DNA from 3 places in the Pantoea cypripedii genome. Region 3 is predicted to be linked to each of the others. Evidence: predicted binding sites of a transcription regulator. Region 3 holds the regulator's gene; each other region holds the start of a gene.

The links. Region 3 encodes Fur, which represses iron uptake genes when iron is present. Its sites were predicted from a motif close to ATAATAATGAGAACNACTATCAA; they were not measured.
Region 1: the regulator Fur is predicted to act here: its motif matches at 1,850-1,872, upstream of entS (enterobactin transporter EntS).
Region 2: the regulator Fur is predicted to act here: its motif matches at 3,567-3,589, upstream of HA50_RS08140 (TonB-dependent siderophore receptor).

Annotation. Positions count from the first base shown of each region.
Region 1 covers NZ_MLJI01000001.1:562,298-568,788, reverse strand. The annotation lists gene fepG (iron-enterobactin ABC transporter permease) at 1-795, opposite strand, end outside; gene fepD (Fe(3+)-siderophore ABC transporter permease) at 810-1,766, opposite strand; gene entS (enterobactin transporter EntS) at 1,949-3,199, shown strand; gene fepB (Fe2+-enterobactin ABC transporter substrate-binding protein) at 3,194-4,159, opposite strand; gene HA50_RS02545 (isochorismate synthase) at 4,336-5,514, shown strand; gene HA50_RS02540 ((2,3-dihydroxybenzoyl)adenylate synthase) at 5,525-6,491, shown strand, end outside.
Region 2 covers NZ_MLJI01000001.1:1,737,898-1,744,388, reverse strand. The annotation lists gene HA50_RS08155 (phosphatase) at 1-580, opposite strand, end outside; gene ghrA (glyoxylate/hydroxypyruvate reductase GhrA) at 628-1,566, opposite strand; gene treA (alpha,alpha-trehalase TreA) at 1,775-3,454, shown strand; gene HA50_RS08140 (TonB-dependent siderophore receptor) at 3,649-5,748, shown strand; gene HA50_RS08135 (GlsB/YeaQ/YmgE family stress response membrane protein) at 5,843-6,091, opposite strand; gene HA50_RS08130 (flagellar brake protein) at 6,275-6,491, shown strand, end outside.
Region 3 covers NZ_MLJI01000001.1:1,212,959-1,219,449, reverse strand. The annotation lists gene seqA (replication initiation negative regulator SeqA) at 1-315, opposite strand, end outside; gene ybfF (esterase) at 563-1,327, shown strand; gene ybfE (LexA regulated protein) at 1,496-1,771, shown strand; gene fldA (flavodoxin FldA) at 1,894-2,424, shown strand; gene fur (ferric iron uptake transcriptional regulator) at 2,779-3,225, shown strand; gene HA50_RS05540 (hypothetical protein) at 3,284-3,679, opposite strand; gene glnS (glutamine--tRNA ligase) at 3,916-5,583, opposite strand; gene nagE (N-acetylglucosamine-specific PTS transporter subunit IIBC) at 5,735-6,491, opposite strand, start outside.

The sequences.
Region 1 (6,491 bases), 650 kb from region 3:
CATACCGCCGCCGAGACGACGGGCTATCTGCGGTGCCAGCAAGGCAATAAACGAAATCGGTCCGACCAGTGCAGTCGAGGCTGCGGTCAGCACCACACCAAGCAGCATTAACCACAGGCGGCTGCGCTCCACCGGTACGCCAAGCGCACAGGCGGTGTCATCCCCCATCTCCAGCAGACGCATCCGGCGTGCCAGCAGCGCCACCAGCAGCAGACTCAGCAATAACACGGCAATCACCGGCGGTGTCTTCGCCCAGGTGATGCCGTTGAGCGACCCGGCACTCCATAAACCGGCGCTGACCGCAGATTCGAGCGACGCGCTGATAATCAGCCAGCTGTTGAGCGCCATCAGCAAGGCACGCACGCTGATGCCGACAATAATCAAACGAAAGGTTTCTACGCCATTACGCCAGGCAAACAGATACACCAGCGCTGCGGTGATAATGCCGCCCAGCAGCGCGGCAAGGGTCATTGCCGAGGCATTTTGATTAAACAGCACCAGCGCCACCAGCACACCGCTATAGGCTCCGGTGTTAAAACCCAAAATATCAGGGCTGCCGAGCGGGTTACGCAGCAGCGACTGGAAAATCGCGCCGCTGATGCCGAGCGCTGCGCCAATCAGCAACGCCATCAGCACACGCGGCAAGCGCCATTCCAGCAGAATCAGTTTTACGTTGCTGGCACCCTCACCCAGCAGCACCTGCCACACCTGTTCACCGCTGATCGGCAGTGCGCCACGCGTCAGCGCCAGAAAAGCCAGCAGTCCGCAGCCCAGCAGCAGCCAGAGCGAATTCATCAGTGCGCGCCGCGTCATACCGCACCTCGCCCTAATTTGCGTCGTACTAGCACGATCAACATTGGCGCGCCAAGCATCGCGGTGACGATGGACACCCGCAGCTCACCAGGTACCAGCAGGCGACCAATAATATCTGCGGCTAATAACAGGATCGGCGTCAGCAGCGCGGTGGCAGGTAGCAACCAGCGATGGTCATTGCCCACCAGCCAGCGTGCCAGATGCGGCGTCATTAAACCGAGAAAAGCGATCGGCCCGACCGCTGCCGTTGCCGCGCCGCACAGCAGCGCTATCGCCAGCAGCCCAAGCAGCTGGGTACGCGCCACGCGGGTTCCCAGTGCCGTCGCCATATCGCCCCCCATACTCAGGCTGTTAAGCGCCTGCGACAGGCAAAAGGCCACCACGCTGCCCACCAGCACCGCCGGAAACAGGGTACGCAAAATGGTGAAATTGCGGATATCCAGCGAACCGCTGTGCCAGAAACGCAGATGATCGTAGATGTCAGGATTGAGCAGCGAAATCCCCGAGGTTAACCCTTCCAGCACCGCCCCCAGCGCCACCCCCGCCAGAGTCAGACGCACCGGATTCACGCGTCCGCCACCAATCGCGCCGGTCATCGCCACCAGCAGCGAAGCCAGTAGCGCGCCGCCAAAAGCAAATCCGAGCCATGCGACCGGTGTGTCGGCACCAAACAGCGCAATGCCCAGCACCACGGCGAAACCCGCCCCGGCGTTCACCCCCAGAATCCCCGGATCGGCCAGCGGGTTGCGCGTCAGGCTTTGCATCAACGCCCCCGCCAGCCCCAGAGCAACGCCTGCCAGCAATCCGGCCAGCGTACGTGGCAGACGCGCATCGCGCACAATCACGCAATCCGCGTCAGAACAGGTTGAGATAAGCGAATGATAAACATCGGAAAAAGAGATAGATTTTGCTCCCAGCATCAAACTGAGGGCAATAAGGAGCACCAGCAGCATCCCTGATCCTGCGAGTGCACGAGTCTGGCGCATAGCGTTCTGAACCTTCTACTTAACAACGTTTTCGCGTGCGTAAGGGAAATATGATAATGATATTTGTTATCGTTATTACTCGTATTTGTCTATGTTATCATGACTCGCCTCACGGAAGATGAGGAAAATTGGTGCAAAAAGGCAAAGAAATGAACAAACCCTCCCACTTTATTGATCTCTCCCTGCTTAAATCCCACCCGGCGTTTCGCGCGGTGTTTATCGCCCGTTTTATCTCGATTGTCGCCCTCGGCATGCTGGCGGTGGCGGTACCGGTACAAATTCAGCAGATGACGGCGTCATCCTGGCTGGTCGGTCTGGGGGTGACTGTAGCAGCCTGCGGCATGTTTATCGGTTTGCTGACCGGGGGCGTGCTGGCCGACCGCTATGAACGTAAGAAGCTGATTTTATTCGCCCGTTCTACCTGCGGCCTTGGCTTTGTCGGGCTGGCGATTAACGCTGCATTACCACAGCCCTCACTGATGGCGGTGTATCTGCTGGGATTGTGGGATGGCTTCTTTGGTGCGATTGGCGTGACCGCGCTGCTGGCTGCGACACCGGCGCTGGTCGGGCGCGAAAACCTGATGCAGGCCGGTGCCCTGACCATGCTAACCGTACGCTTCGGCTCGATTCTCTCCCCGGCGATTGCCGGTATGGTGATTGCCAGCGGCGGTGTGGTGTGGAACTTCGCACTGGCAGCGGCGGGCACCCTGCTGACCGTGCTGACTCTGCTCAAACTCCCGCCATTGCCGCTACCGCCGCAGCCGCGTGAGAACCCATTGAAATCACTCGCCGTGGGTGTGCAGTTCCTGTTTAGCACGCCGCTGGTGGGAATGGCGGCACTGATCGGTGCACTGGTGACGCTGGCCAGTGCCATCCGCGTGCTGTACCCGGCCCTGGCACCGCATTGGGAGGTCAGCGCCGATCGGCTCGGATTGATGTTTGCCGCGGTGCCACTCGGCGCGGCGGTAGGGGCATTAACCAGTGGCCGCCTGGCGCATGCCAGCCGCCCGGGGCTGCTGATTCTCAGCAGCGCGATTGCCGCTTTCGTTGCGCTGGGGCTGTTTGGCCTGATGCCATCATTCCCCCTCGCCCTGCTGTGCCTGGTGGCTTTTGGCTACTTCAGTTCAATTACCAGCCTGGTGCAGTACACCATGATCCAGGCGTTAACGCCGGATGCGCTTCTTGGGCGGATCAACAGTCTGTGGACGGCACAGAATGTCACGGGCGATGCGCTGGGGGCGGCAATGATTGGCGCGATGGGATCATGGCTGCTGCCACCGCAGGCCGCGACAATGTTTGGCTTCGCGGCGGCGGTGTTGGGTGTGCTGATGTGGTTTTTGATGGGGCGCTTACGCCGCTATCAACCGCCAGCGGTCACGCTGGCGGAAGACGCATCATGATTTAACGAACAATTTCTCCAGACGCGCCAGCAGATTGCTGGCGCTGTAGTAATCAAGGCGGAAGGTATCCGCCCCCAGCGCATACACCTGCTTATGCGTGACTGCCTCGTTTTGTGCCAGGAACGGATTGCTCAGTACCGATTGTGCGGTTTTATCATCGGCAGCAAACAGCAGGAAGCTGTGGCCGGTCAGGCCGCTGGCAACGGTTTCACCCGATAGCTGAATGATATCTTTACGCTGCCCCATGCTGTGACTCTGCTGAATATTGGCCGGGGGCATCGCCAGGGTGAAACCGAGCTGCTGCAACAATTTGCCCTGGGCTGATTCTGCCGTCCACAGATTCACCGCACGCCCGTCACCGTTCCACACCATGGCAGAAACCGGCTGCGGTGGCAGCGTGATGGCTTTTTTCAGTGCCGCTTCACGATCGTCGAAAGCCTTAATGCGCTGTGCCGCCTGCGCTTCGTGGCCGGTGGCGTCGCCGAGCAGCGTCACCAGATCCTGCCAGCTTTTATCGTCGTAGTTGATCACCAAAGTCGGAGCAATGGCAGACAGCTGACTGACCAGCTTGATGGCGGAGTCATTGCCGGTGGCGCTGACGATAATCAGATCCGGCGCTTCCGCCGCAACAGCTTCCGCACTGGGTTCACCGATATACAGACGCTTCACGCCACGCTGTTTCGCCACCTCGCCCCACTGACGGAAGAATCCCTGATCGTCAGAAAGACGGCTGTTAGGGGCAGTCGCCCCCGAGGCGATCACCGGGGCATCAATCGCCAGCAGCGAACCAGTCAGCGTGAGGCTGGTCGAGACAATGCGCTGCGGCGCTTTGCTGAGCGTGACGATGCCCTGCTCGGTTTGAATCTTGCGCGGCCAGCCCTGATCAGCGCGCGCCATGCTGCTGAAAGCCTGCAAAATGAACAACAGGACAAACGTGCCCCATAATCCGCATTTATTCATAAGTTTTCATCCACCGTTTAGCTTAATTCGGCGACCGGCATCAGCGCCGGAAAACGCCTAAAGATAAGGGAACTCCCGCGAATCGATTGACTCTTTCGCCCGTTCGACGTAGGTTACTGGGCCATAATAAAAATGATAATCATTCTTAATAATCTTATCATTTAAAGGTGGAAATTATGGTGGAATCGTCCACGTTTGAAAATGCCTGGCTGCAGGATTTTTCCGCACTTTGCCGCGGATTCCTGTTTACTTCGCCCTGGCAGAGCCTGGTAACGCAGGGTTGTTACACCACGCTGACTGAGTCGGTGCAGGATGCTGCCGATTTACAGGGCCATTTTCAGCAGCAGCTGCGTCAGCACTTCGCTGCAGCCAAAAAGCAAGGTATTGAGAAACCGATTCTGGTGGGTGCCATCCCGTTTGATGTCAGCCAGCCTGCGGCCTTATTTATTCCTGAATCCCATCAAACCTTTAACCGCGCCGATCTGCTGGCCGCGCTGCCCGCCAAACCCGGTGCGTTGCCCGAGGTGCGTCGCCGTGCGGCCGTACCGGATCACGATGTCTTTCTCAGGATGGTGGCCGATGCCGTCGCCGCCACCCAACGGGGCGACCTCGACAAAGTGGTGCTGTCGCGCCTGATGGATATCGTCACCGAACAACCGGTGGATAGCGCTGCGCTGATGCAGCGGGTGATTGCGCTAAATCCCAACAGCTACCATTTCCATCTGCCCTTGCCGCAAGGCGGTGTGCTGCTCGGTGCCAGCCCGGAACTGATGCTGCGTAAGCACGGCCGTGACTTCAGCTCCTGTCCGCTGGCCGGTTCCGCGCGCCGGGATAATGATAGCCAGCGTGATCAAGCCGCTGGGGATACCCTGATGAACTCCGGTAAAGATCGGCACGAACATCAGCTGGTCACCGATGCGATGCGCGGCACACTGCAACCGCGTAGTCGCCGATTGTCGGTGCCGACAGTGCCGTCGTTGATTACCACCTCAACCTTATGGCACCTCGCCACCCAGATAGATGGCGAAGTGCAGGACGAGCGCGACAATGCCCTGTCGCTGGCCTGTCTGCTGCATCCGACCCCGGCATTGAGCGGTTTCCCGCATCAGCGCGCTCAGCAACTGATTCAGACGCTGGAGCCCTTTGATCGCCAGCTGTTTGGCGGCATTGTCGGCTGGTGCGATGAGGCAGGCAATGGCGAATGGGTGGTCACGATTCGCTGCGGCACGGTGCACGACACGCACGTACGTCTGTTCGCCGGTGCGGGCATCGTTGCCGACTCTCAACCCGAATCAGAATGGCGTGAAACCGGCGTGAAGCTGGATACCATGCTGCGCGCCTTTGGACTGCAATAAAGGAAAGACCATGAGTATTCCCTACAACCGCTGGCCGGATGACCTGGCCGCGCGTTACCGCGAGAAAGGCTACTGGCTCGATGTGCCGATGACCGACATTTTGGCGCGTCAGCAACACAATGAGGCTATCGCGGTTATCGATGGCGATCGTCACATCAGCTATCGTGAAATGCATCAGCTGACTGACAATCTGGCGGCGGCACTGCAACGTCGCGGCCTGAAAACCGGCGATACTGCGCTGGTACAGCTCGGCAACGTGGCGGATTTCTACCTGACGCTGTTTGCCCTGTTCAAAATCGGCGTGGCACCGGTCAATGCGTTGTTCAGCCATCAACGTACCGAGCTGACCGCCTATGCCGCGCAGATTGAACCGGTGCTGCTGATTGCCGATCGCAGCCATCCATTGTTTGCCGATGACAGCTTTATCGATACGCTGTGCCGTTCGCATCCGTCACTGCAACAGGTGATTTTGCGTAACGATCATCAGCCGGAAAACACCCTCGACGCATTGCTGGCTGAAGCTGCCGGTGACTTTATCCCCACGCCGAGCGCCGGTGATGAAGTGGCGTTCTTCCAGCTTTCCGGCGGCAGTACCGGCACGCCAAAACTGATCCCACGCACCCACAATGACTACTACTACAGCATTCGCGGTAGCGTTGAGATTTGTGCCGTGACTGATCGCACCCGTTATCTGGTGGCGTTACCTGCTGCGCATAACTTCCCGATGAGCTCGCCAGGCGCGCTTGGCGTCTTTTATGCCGGAGGCCAGGTGGTACTGGCCGCCGATCCCAGCGCCACGCTGTGCTTTCCGTTAATCGAAAAGCATCAGATCACCGACACCGGCCTGGTGCCACCGGCGGTAAGCCTGTGGTTGCAGGCGATTCAGGAATGGGGCAGCAATAAACAACTGGCCTCGCTCGAACGTATGCAGGTGGGCGGTGCCAAGCTGGGTGAAACCCTCGCCGCGCGGATTCAGC
Region 2 (6,491 bases), 520 kb from region 3:
GGGAATCTGAACCAAACGCCAGACGGCCTCCGGCATCACGCACCGCTTCAGCGATAGCGCGACAGTTGGGCTCACTGCCTGGGCGTGAATGGGTGAACGACGAGTTGTTGATCTCCAGCGCCACATCATAATGCGCCGCCGCTTCGGCAATGGCGCGGATATCGACCGGGAATTTCGGGTTACCCGGATGGCTGATGATATGCACCAGGCCGCCAGCCATCGCCGCGATCATCGCTTCGGTATGGTGAGCTTTATCGCGCGGGGCATACACCGGCTCATGGAAACCAGCGACGATCAAATCCAGCGCGTCCAGCATTGGGCCGCTACAGTCGATCTCGCCCTGCTGATTTTTGATATTGGCTTCAATGCCACGCAGCACACCAACACCATCAATCACGCGCGGCCAGATGCGCATGTTAACGAAGTGCCAGTAATGCGGCGCATCGGCCATATCCGGACCGTGATCGGTAATCGCGAACAGCTTCAGACCGTTTTGTTTCGCCTGCACGACATAGTCATGCAGCGTGCTGTAGGCATGGGTACTGGCAACGGTATGCATATGTAAATCGACGGGATACATCGGGTTCTCCTGACAGGCCGTCTGCAACAGGCAAACGGCAAAGTGAATTAATAACCGCGCTGACGATCAACCAGACCGGGAGCCGGTAGCCCTTGCTCCAGCTTAAGTATGGCATCTGCAATATAATCCATCGTCTCTTGCGGCAACGTCATTGCGGCATTATGTGGCGTAATTGTGACATGCGGATGTGACCACAGCGGATGGTCTGCCGGTAACGGCTCAGTCTGGAACACATCCAGCGTCGCGGCCGCCAGCTGCCCGCTGTTGAGTGCCGCCAGCAAATCGTCCTCCACCACATGCGCACCGCGCGCGATATTAAGGAAAAACGCGCCCTGCGGCAGACAGGCAAACAATTTTTTATCGATCAGATGGGTGGTTTGCGGTGTGGCTGGCAACAGGTCAATCAATACCTGGGTGCCATCAAGGAAGGCCGCCAGTTGGTCAGCGCCATAAAAGGTTTCAATACCCGCGAGGGATTTCGGTGAACGGCTCCAGCAACGCACCGGGAAACCCCACTGGACCAGGCTCTGCGCTACACTGCTGCCCAGTACGCCCGCGCCGAGGATGCCAATGGTGAAATTTTCCCGCGTGTAACCATCAAGCTGCTGCCACTGCGCCTGCTGTTGCAGGCGTTGATAGTCAGCGAAGCGACGAAACCAGCCCAGCACACACCAGGTAGCATATTCCTGCATCTGTTGTGCCATCCCGGTATCTTCCAGCCGGAATAACGGGACATTATCCCCCAGCATGTGCGGGTGAAGCTGAACCTGATTGAGGATTTCGTCTACGCCCGCGCCCATGCCGAATACCCCTTTCAATGCACGCCCACTCAGCATTTCCACTGGCGGCGAACGTACCACCGCGTAATCCGCCGGAGCGTTATCCCCTGGCTGCCAGTAACGCACCTGCGCCTGCGGTAATCGCTGTTGTAACCCACTGAGCCAGCTCTCCGGGTCTATCGACGGGTGATACCAGATGATCTCCATACTGCTCTCCATTTTTTTCTTTCAGACTCAGGGAAATAGCGCCGCAGGGCAAGTAAAAACCGTAGCGTTAAGGCAATTTCTGCCGTGATTAATTCAGGGTGCTTCACATTTCCGATGCTGCGGGCGGCTATCGCCCCCGATAGCGACTAAAGTTGTTTGGGTGGTCAATGCGTTAGCGCACCACTTTTTCGGACAAGGAGAAAAACCGATGATAAAAAATGTCGTATTCACGCCGGGGCATCTTCGCCTGTTGCTCAGTACCGCCCTGCTGATGGGGTCTGTCGTTGCCGGGGCCGCAGATAACAACCGTATGCTCAGTAGCCAGCCACAACCACCGGACGTGCGTCTCGGGCCACTCTTCAATGCCGTTCAGCAGGCTAAATTTTATCCGGACCAGAAAACCTTTGCCGATGCGGTCCCGAAATATAATCCCTCTTCGATTCTTGCCGACTGGCAGATGCAAAAGAACCAGCGCAACTTCGATTTAAAACATTTCGTTGATGCCAACTTCACCCTGCCAGCCACGCAGGATAAATATGTGCCGCCAGCCGGGCAGAGCCTGCGTGCGCATATTGATGGCCTGTGGCCGGTCCTGACGCGTTCTACCCCCAACACCGGGCAGTACGACTCGCTACTGCCGCTGCCGAAACCTTATGTGGTGCCCGGCGGTCGCTTCCGTGAGGTTTATTACTGGGACAGCTACTTCACCATGCTCGGTCTGGCGGAGAGCGGCCACTGGGATCGGGTGCAGGATATGGTGGATAACTTTGCTTCTGAGCTTGATCGCTACGGCCATATCCCTAACGGCAACCGCAGCTACTATCTGAGCCGCTCACAACCGCCGTTTTTTAGCCTGATGATTGATTTGCTGGCAACCCATGACGGTGATGGCGTTTACACGAAGTACCTGCCGCAGTTGCAGAAGGAATATGACTACTGGATGGCAGGCAGTGACAAGATCGCCGCAGGCCAGGCCAGCCAGAGGGTGGTCAAACTGAGTGATGGTACCCTGCTTAACCGCTACTGGGACGATCGCGATGTGCCACGCACCGAATCCTGGATGGATGATGTCAACACCGCGCAGAAGGCCCCGCAACGCGATAAAAAGCAGGTCTATCGCGATCTGCGTGCAGGTGCAGCCTCCGGCTGGGACTTTAGTTCCCGCTGGTTTACCGATGCGCATAATCTGGCCTCGATCCGCACCACGCAACTGGTGCCTGTTGACCTGAACAGCCTGCTGTTTCACCTCGAACAAACCTTAGCCAAAGCGGCGAAGCTGGCGAAAAACAACGATCAGGCACAGCAATTTGCCGCACAGGCGGAAAAACGCCAGGCGGCGATCAATCGCTATCTGTGGAATGAGCAGCAGGGTTGGTACGCCGATTACAACTGGCAGAAAAAGCAGGTACAACCGCAGCTAACCGCCGCCACCCTGTTCCCGCTTTATATGCAGCTCGCCAGTGATAAACAGGCGGATCGCACTGCCACTGCGGTGGAGAAACAGCTGCTGAAACCCGGTGGACTGGTGACCACCACGGTGAATAACGGCCAGCAATGGGATGCACCGAATGGCTGGGCTCCCCTGCAATGGGTGGCAGTGACCGGACTGGAGCATTATAAGCAACCGCAACTGGCACAGCAGATTGGTCAGCGCTTCCTGCAAAACGTCCAGATGACTTACGACAAACAGCACAAGCTGGTGGAAAAATATGTGGTGGAAGGCGCACAGCTCGGCGGTGGCGGCGGCGGTGAATACCCCCTGCAAGACGGCTTCGGCTGGACCAACGGCGTGACGCTAATGCTGCTCGACAAATATTGTCCGAAAGATAAAACCTGTAATAGCGCACGGGATATCCCCAATATGCCGACGCTGACTGCCACACATTAATCGCCATGCCCTGTACCGGCGCGATAAATCGCGCCGGTACAATCCCTTCAGCTGTTAATTTTCCTCACAGCGACATGATGATTTTTTTACATCTTGAAATGACCTTATCTAAAAGATAATAATTCTCACTCTAATTTCTATTTCTATTAACACTTTTTGGCAACCACCTGCCCTTTTCTGTCCGAGGAATCATCATGACCCGCCTGTTTACCCTCAATCGTTGCCGTGTGTTGTGCACGCTGGCACTGGCGTTACCCGGCCTCAGCGTTGCTGAAGACTCATTGGTCGTCACCGCTCAACCGCAGGAAAGCGCCACCTCGCCGACCCAGGGCTACCTTGTCACCCGCAGCAGCGGCGCGAGTAAAACTGACCAGCCGCTTATCACCACGCCGCAGTCGATTTCGGTAGTCACACGGCAGCAGATGGATGATCAGGGGGCAACCGATCTTAATCAGGCTTTGAATTACACCCCCGGCGTGTTTACCAACTTTGGTGGTGCCGCGACCCGTTATGACACCATCTCGCTGCGCGGCTTCCACGGTGGCGATGTGGATAACACCTTCCTCGACGGCCTGCGCGTAATGAGCGATGGCGGCAGCTTCAATATTTTGCAGGTGGACCCGTGGTTTCTTGATCGTATCGATGTGATCAAAGGCCCCTCCTCGGCGTTATATGGTCAGACGGTGCCGGGTGGCCTGGTGAATATGGTGAGTAAACGCCCGCAGTTCTCTGAAGAGGGGCACTTCCGGCTGTCAACCGGCACCCATGCCACCAACAGCGCTGCCTTTGATTACACCAACGCGATAAACGATCAATGGGCATTTCGTCTCACCGGCATCACCCGCAACAGCGACACGCAATACGATCATACCCGTGAAGAGAAGTACGCCATTTCGCCCCAGCTGATGTGGCAACCGGACGAAGATACCAGCCTGATTCTGCGTGCTTACCTGCAAAAAGATCCTTCCGGTGGCTATCACGGTTCGGTGCCTGCCGAAGGTACGTTGTACAGCCATAATGGCCGCAAGCTGAGCGACAGTTTCTATGAAGGGGATAGCGCCCTCGATCAATTCAAACGTCATGAGCAGATCTATAGCTATGATTTCTCCCATCGTTTCAATGAAGTGTGGTCGGTGCATACCACCGGCAGCTACAGCCACTCCAATGTTGATCTGGACCAGGTCTACCAGATTGGCTGGGATGCCACCAACCCGGACCTGCTGACCCGTTATTATTCCGGTGAACGCTCCTCGCTGTCGGCCTGGGCGACGGATAACCAGTTGCAGGCGGATTTCAGCACCGGCGCATTGCAGCATCGTGTCACCCTCGGCGCTGAGTATCATCGTTATAAGAACGATATTTTGAGTGCCAGCGGCTATGCCAGCTCACTCAATCCGTGGACCGGCGAAGCGGTGGGTACCATGCCGGATTACGACTGGGCCGCAGAGACGCGCCGTTACTATCAGACCGGTCTCTATTTACAGGATGAGTTACAGCTGGATCGCTGGCATATGGATCTTTCCGGCCGTTATGATCGTATCGTCTCCGAAAATGGCACCAGCCGCCGCCAGGACGACCATATCAGTGGCCGCGCGGCCCTGTTATATGCCTTCGATAATGGTATCTCCCCTTATGTCAGCTGGAGCCAGGCGATCACCCCAGCCTCGCTGACCGATCCCAATGGCAACCAGTTGAAACCGACCACCTCCGAGCAATATGAGGCCGGGGTGAAATACCAGCCGGTGGGCACGCGGGATATGTACTCGATCGCGGTGTACGACCTGACGCAGAACGATGTCGCCAACCGTGACGTGATATCCGGCACCTATACACCTTCCGGCAAGGTCCATTCACAGGGGATCGAACTGGAGGCACGTAATCAGCTGACCCCACGCTTCAGCACCATTGCCGGATATACTCTGAACCATCTGCGCTTTAAGGACTCGGTGGATGGCAACGATGGCCATACGCCTTACGTCACCCCTAACAGCATGGCATCCTTCTGGGGGCATTATCAGTTTGATTACGGCCTGAGCGCCGGGGCGGGCGTGCGTTACATCGGTAAGCAATGGGCAGATAACGAAAACACCACACGTCTGCCGTCGGTGACGCTGTTTGATGCTTCAGTGCGTGCTGATTTGAGCGCGTGGCATTCAGGTCTGAAAGGGGCGTGGTTGCAGGTGACGGCCAATAACCTGACTGACCGTAAATACCTCGCAGCCTGTTATGGTACCGGTTATTGCTACCGTGGTGCGGAACGTACCGTGACGGCAACCATTGGTTATGATTTTTAAATCTTAAACAAAGCCTATCCCGTAGCGGCGCGATTTATCGCGCGTCTTCTAAAACCCGCGCGATAAATCGCGCCGCTACGGATTTCAGAAATAACTAACTGCGAACTTTACGGTAAATCCACAGCACCACGATGGCACCAATCACCGCCACCACGAAGCTGCCGAAGTTAAATCCATCCACCTTACCAAAGCCAAACAGGGTACTGATCCAGCCGCCGACAACCGCACCCACCACGCCGAGAACCACGGTCATGATAAATCCGCCGCCGTCCTTACCTGGCATAATCCATTTAGCAATAATCCCGGCAACCAAGCCAAAAATAATCCATGAAATGATACCCATTTGATGCTCCTTACTTTATTAATCAAGGTGTTCACAGCGCTAAGTATAGTCGGGGATTTTTGATCTGCTGCACAAACGCAACGGGAAAAAATAGTTAGCAGGCTAAAGCTTCTTTATTCTGTACCGATAACAGTCGCAAAGCCGCACATGCGTGATGGTAACGATCGGAAAGTGGAGCAGGACGTGAAAGAAGCCGACAAAGAACAATATCTAAAACGAGGCACATTGGCGGTTCTGAATGTGATGAAAGACCTGTTACGTTATCAGACCCCGTTGATGGTGAGCGTCTCCCACAGTCAGTTTATCAGCCGGATGCTGGCAACGGACGAAGATCAGGTGATCTTCGATCTCGGCAGCAATGCGCAGGATAACGCCCTGGCGTTAAGTAGCGGCGAAGTCA
Region 3 (6,491 bases):
AAAGGCTGCGGGATCAAGACGATAGAGCGTTGACAAGACCAGCATGAAGCGGTTAACCGCCTTTTTTTGCTCCGCATACTCATCGGAAAGTAGCAGTTCACGTACCGCGCGAACGCGATCCTGCGGGCGCGGTTCGCTGCGCACTGGCTGTGATTCTTTTGCTGCAGCCTGAGCCACAACAGGGGTTGCAGGGGCACTCTGACCGGCAGTGAACTTCAGCATGCGGCGCAAAATTTCGGAGGCGCTTTCGCCAATGTGCTGGGTGTGGCTGGCAATATAACGGTAGAGTTCTTCGTCAACTTCAATCGTTTTCATCTTTTTCCGTACGATTCTGGCAAATGACAGAACCACGCATTTCTGCAAAGGCCTTAGCAAAATCCTGCCGTGCAAAATGTGAGCGGGTTCTAACATGAGGATTATAAAGTTAAATCCCAGGCTGCCGATAGCGCTGGCATCGTTTCAGGGCAAAAGTCAGATAATGCCCTAATACCCACCTGGCTGGCTCCTGGACAGGTGGATCCATGATAACCTAAGCGAAGCTCACAACCGTAAGAACTTTGCCATGATTTTGAATGCCCGTCTGCAAACTGAACAATCTGCTCCCGATGCTACCCCTATTCTGTTAATTCATGGCCTGTTTGGCAGCCTGGATAACCTCGGTGTACTGGCGCGTGGCCTGCGCGATGCCTGCCCTACCCTGCAGGTTGATGTCCGCAATCACGGCCTTTCCAGCCGCAGCGAAATCATGAACTATCCGGCGATGGCGCAGGATATGGTTGAAACGCTGGATGCCCAGGGCATCGATCGTGTCAGCGTCGTCGGTCATTCGATGGGCGGCAAAATTGCCATGGCGTTAAGCACCATCGCGCCGCACCGTATTGAAAAACTGGTGATGATCGATATCGCCCCGGTCGATTATCAGACGCGTCGCCATGATGAAATATTCGCCGCTATCCGTGCCGTAAGTGCGGCTGGGGTCACGCGCCGCAGCGAAGCCGCTGAGGTGATGCGCACCCTGCTGGATGAAGAAGGCGTGATTCAGTTCATTCTGAAATCGTTCCAGGACGGTGAATGGCGCTTCAATGTGCCGGTGTTGTGGGACAACTACACCACCATCTCCGGCTGGGAAGAGGTGCCTGCATGGCCGCATCCGGCGCTGTTTATCCGCGGCGGTGATTCTCCCTATCTGGATAATCAGCACCGTGATGCGTTGTTGCGCCAGTTCCCCCAGGCACATGCGCATGTCATCAGCGGAGCCGGGCACTGGGTCCATGCCGAAAAACCCGAAGCCGTTTTACGCGCAGTGCGCCGATTTTTTGTACTGTAAAAGCAAAAGCTTGCCGCGAACCGTTTAAGGTTGGCGTAGTAAGGGGCGCTGGAGTATGATGTCGCGCTAAAAATTTGCCACGGATGATTTTTTCACCGTGGCCGGGCCGATAATGTATAAATCGCGCAGCGCCTTTCCGCCGTTCGCGCCCACTCAGTTTTACAAATCATGGCAAAAGAACAGACTGACCGTACCACGCTCGATCTCTTCGCTGATGAGCGGCGTCCCGGTCGCCCCAAAACCAGTCCGCTGACGCGTGACGAACAGTTGCGGATTAACAAACGCAATCAGCTGAAACGCGATAAAGTGCGAGGATTGCGTCGTGTTGAGCTGAAAATGAGCAGCGAGGCCGTTGATGCACTCAACACCCTGGCTGAGCAACAAAACATCAGCCGTAGCGAATTGATTGAACAAATGCTGCTGGCGCAGCTCAAACTGTCGTAACAGGCGCAGACCGCACGCAGGAACAAAAGTCACGGCTTTACAAGTTCCGCCACTTTGCCCGGTCTGCTATCATTCGCTGTAATTACGTATTCAATATCAGGATTTAAGAGGTCACTTAACCCATGGCAATCGTAGGCATTTTCTTCGGCAGCGATACCGGCAACACTGAAAACATTGCAAAAATGATCCAGAAACAACTGGGTAAAGACGTGGCCGAAGTGCATGACATTGCCAAGAGCACTAAAGAAGATCTCGAAGCATTCGATATTCTGTTGCTGGGCATTCCGACCTGGTACTACGGCGAAGCGCAGTGTGACTGGGATGATTTCTTCCCGACACTGGAAGAGATCGACTTCAATGGCAAACTGGTTGCGCTGTTCGGCTGTGGCGACCAGGAAGATTATGCAGAATACTTCTGTGATGCGATGGGCACCATCCGTGACATTATCGAGCCAAATGGTGCGGTGATTGTCGGTCACTGGCCGACTGAAGGTTACCACTTCGAAGCATCCAAAGGTCTGGCCGATGACAAACACTTCCTTGGTCTGGCTATCGATGAAGATCGTCAGCCGGAACTGACCAACGAACGTGTTGATAAGTGGGTGAAACAGATTTTCGATGAGCTGCAGTTGAAAGACATTATCGAAGCCTGATCCCCTTTCCTACTCAATGTGGGCGCTGGCTCACATTGAGAATCGGAAATTCCTATAAAAATAATAGCCACGTTTTTTTAACTTTTACCTGCAAATCTGTAGAATACCCGTAACGGTCATCCGCTTATTCCTCTGGCATCAGAATGAGGCTGAGTGAAATGGAAACAAAGACCTGTACGATCCCCGCCGGCGTTAGCGACATTTATCCCTACAGCCATTGGTGATTTCAGGACGTGCCCTTGGTTTTCATTTCACTGCTTGAGTTCTATAATGAGACGCAAATGAGAATGCGCGTGATCGACATTCAAGGCCCTGCGCCGCAAGTGACTAGCAAAGTAACAGGACAATATCCGCATGACTGACAACAACTCCGCATTGAAGAAGGCTGGCCTGAAAGTCACTCTACCCAGACTGAAAATTCTGGAAGTGCTTCAGGAACCCGAGTGCCATCACGTCAGTGCGGAAGATTTGTACAAACGCCTGATCGACATGGGCGAAGAGATTGGTCTGGCAACGGTATATCGCGTTCTTAACCAGTTTGATGACGCGGGTATCGTGACTCGTCATAACTTTGAAGGTGGCAAATCCGTCTTTGAACTGACGCAACAGCATCATCATGACCACTTGATCTGCCTGGATTGTGGCAAAGTGATCGAGTTCAGTGATGAGTCTATTGAGACGCGTCAACGTGAAATCGCAACACGTCACGGTATCAAACTCACCAACCACAGCCTGTACCTGTACGGCCACTGTGCGCTGGGAGACTGCCGCGAAGACGAGACGCTCCACGATAAGCAATAAAGTGTGCTATGCAGTATGAAAAAACCGGTGCCTGGCACCGGTTTTTTTATGCCTGAAATTACAGAACCAGCGTTTCCTGCAGGTAACGCCAGCGCGGAATGGAGGTGGTGCAATCCAGCACCGCCAGAGAAATGCGGCTCTGGTTGTTGCCGTTCATCATTTGCAATTCACGATATTGAATGGTCACTTCCTGGCTTTGCTGTGAAATGATGGCATGTTCGCTGGTCGCGATGCGCATCCCTTCCCGCTGACCACGCAACTGGCGGAACAACACCTCCGTCGCATTCAAATCCAGCTGTTTTCCCTGCGGGGTCACCATTTTGAAATCCGGGTGAAAATGCGAGAGAAACAACTCAATGCTGTCGTCAGTGCCCTCTGACTGATTAAAAATACGTTCGATAAGCTGATGTAAAACCACTACGCTGTGTTTGGCTTCCTGAGCGAGACTCGTCATTTTTTTTCCTTTTATAACCCGCGGAGCAACGTCTGGGAGCGCATAGCCTACCTGAAATACAGTTTTTCACACTCGCAAATGGATTAATTTTACTAAAGTCAGATTAGTTGCAAATCCCGGTAACAAACGCCTTTCACAGCCTACAGCATAAAAGGTTGCCAGCCCGAAATTACAGCCAATAAAAAAGGGCGATTGCTCGCCCTTTCGTGATGATATGGTGATAACGACAAAAAGGATTAATCGCCGATTTTCGCCCAGGTATCACGTAAACCGACAGTGCGGTTAAACACCAGCTTAGAGGGCTGTGAGTAAACGCTGTCTGCGCAGAAATAACCTTCACGTTCAAACTGATACGGCGCCAGTGCATCGGCATCACGCAGTCCCGGCTCGACAAAGCCCTGTTTGATTTCCAGCGAATTCGGGTTAATGGTGGTGAGGAAATCCTCAGCCGCTCCCGGATTTGGCACGCTGAACAGACGATCGTAGAGACGGAATTCCGCTGGCAGCGCGTGGATCGCTGAAACCCAGTGGATCACACCCTTCACCTTGCGGCCATCAGCCGGATCTTTGCTCAGGGTATCAACGTCACAGCTACAGTAGATGCAGGTGATATTGCCTTCTTCGTCTTTTGCCACGCGCTCTGCACGGATCACGTAAGCATTACGCAGACGGACTTCTTTGCCCAGCACCAGACGTTTGTACTGTTTATTGGCTTCTTCACGGAAATCCGCGCGATCGATCCACACTTCGCGGCTGAACGGCACATCACGCGTGCCCATCTCCGGTTTGTTGGGATGGTTTGGCATGGTGATGATTTCTTCATGACCCGCAGGCAGGTTCTCAATCACCACTTTCAGCGGATCGAGTACCGCCATCGCGCGCGGTGCGTTCTCGTTGAGATCATCACGAATGCATGACTCCAGCGACGCCATCTCCACGATATTGTCCTGCTTGGTCACGCCAATGCGGCGGCAGAACTCACGAATCGAGGCGGCACTGTAACCACGGCGGCGCAAACCAGAAACGGTCAGCATACGCGGGTCATCCCAGCCTTCAACGACCTTCTCGCTCACCAGCTGTGTCAGCTTACGCTTCGACATCACGGCATATTCCAGATTCAGGCGCGAGAATTCATACTGACGCGGATGTACCGGAATGGAGATGTTATCCAGCACCCAGTCATACAGACGACGGTTATCCTGGAATTCCAGGGTGCAGAGCGAATGAGTGATACCTTCCAGCGCATCGGAAATGCAGTGGGTGAAATCGTACATCGGGTAGATGCACCATTTTTTGCCAGTCTGATGATGTTCCGCAAACTTAATACGGTACAGCACCGGATCGCGCATCACGATAAAGTTGGATGCCATGTCGATTTTGGCGCGCAGGCAGGCTTTACCTTCCTCGAAACCACCATCACGCATTTTTTCAAACAACGCGAGGTTTTCAGCCGGGGTACGATCGCGATATGGGCTGTTTTTGCCCGGTGCGGTCAGGGAGCCACGGTATTCGCGGATCTCTTCTGGCGTCAGCTCATCAACATAGGCGAGGCCTTTATTGATCAGCTCCACGGCGTAGTTATACAGCTGGTCGAAATAGTCTGAGGAGTAACAAACGTCTCCGCTCCATTCAAAGCCCAGCCATTGCACGTCACGCTTGATGGATTCAACGAACTCCATATCTTCTTTCACCGGGTTGGTGTCGTCGAAGCGCAGATTGCACTGACCCTGGTAATCTTGCGCGATACCAAAGTTCAGACAGATCGATTTCGCATGGCCAATATGCAGGTAACCATTGGGCTCAGGCGGGAAACGGGTATGCACGCTGTTGTGCTTACCGCTCGCCAAATCTTCGTCGATAATCTGACGAATAAAGTTCGTTGGGCGGGCTTCAGCCTCACTCATCTCAAAATCCTCAAATACAATACGGGTGATTTGTACTACGAAGTAACGGAGTATGATCCACAAAGCGCAGGAGGGAAACAACCGTTTGTTGGCCGTTTTAAAACAAAAAAGGCAGGAATCGCTTCCTGCCTTCCGGGTTCATCACAAGGACTTAGCCTTTAACCTCGTACAGACGGGTTTCACCTGCCACGACAGAACCACTCGCCAGCAGATTGAGGCCCGCGAAATCATCGCTATTGCTGACCACCACTGGACTTATCATCGAACGCGCATTAGCGTTGAGGAAATCCAGGTCCATCTCCAGCACTGGCTGACCCGCCGCAACGGTCGCCCCCTCTTCCACCAGCCGGGTAAAGCCTTTGCCTTCCAGCGCCACGGTATCGAGGCCCATGTGCACCACAATCTCGACGCCGTTGTCAGTTTCGAGACAGAACGCATGGTTGGTGTTGAAGATTTTCACGATAGTACCGGCAATCGGTGCCACCACGGTTTTACCGGTGGGTTTGATCGCCAGACCATCGCCGACTGCTTTGCTGGCGAAGGCTTCGTCCGGCACCGCATCCAGTGCCACCACCTCACCACTGACCGGGGCCAGCAGCGTGGCGATCACGCCTTTATCGCTGTTCAGCACCGCCTGCGGTTGTGCAGCAGCAGCTGGCTGAGCCGCCGCTACTGAGGCCGTCGCTGCCGCGGCCACCGGGCCTTTGGTCAGCACCGTTTTCATTGCTGTGGCAATGCTTTCAGCCTGAGTACCGACGATGATCTGCACGCTTTGTTTGTTCAGACGAATCACGCCAGAAGCGCCAAGACGTTTCGCCACGCTGTCATTCACCTGCGAGGAATCTTTCACGTTCAGACGCAGACGGGTGATACAGGCATCGATATTGGTCAGGTTGTCCGAACCGCCT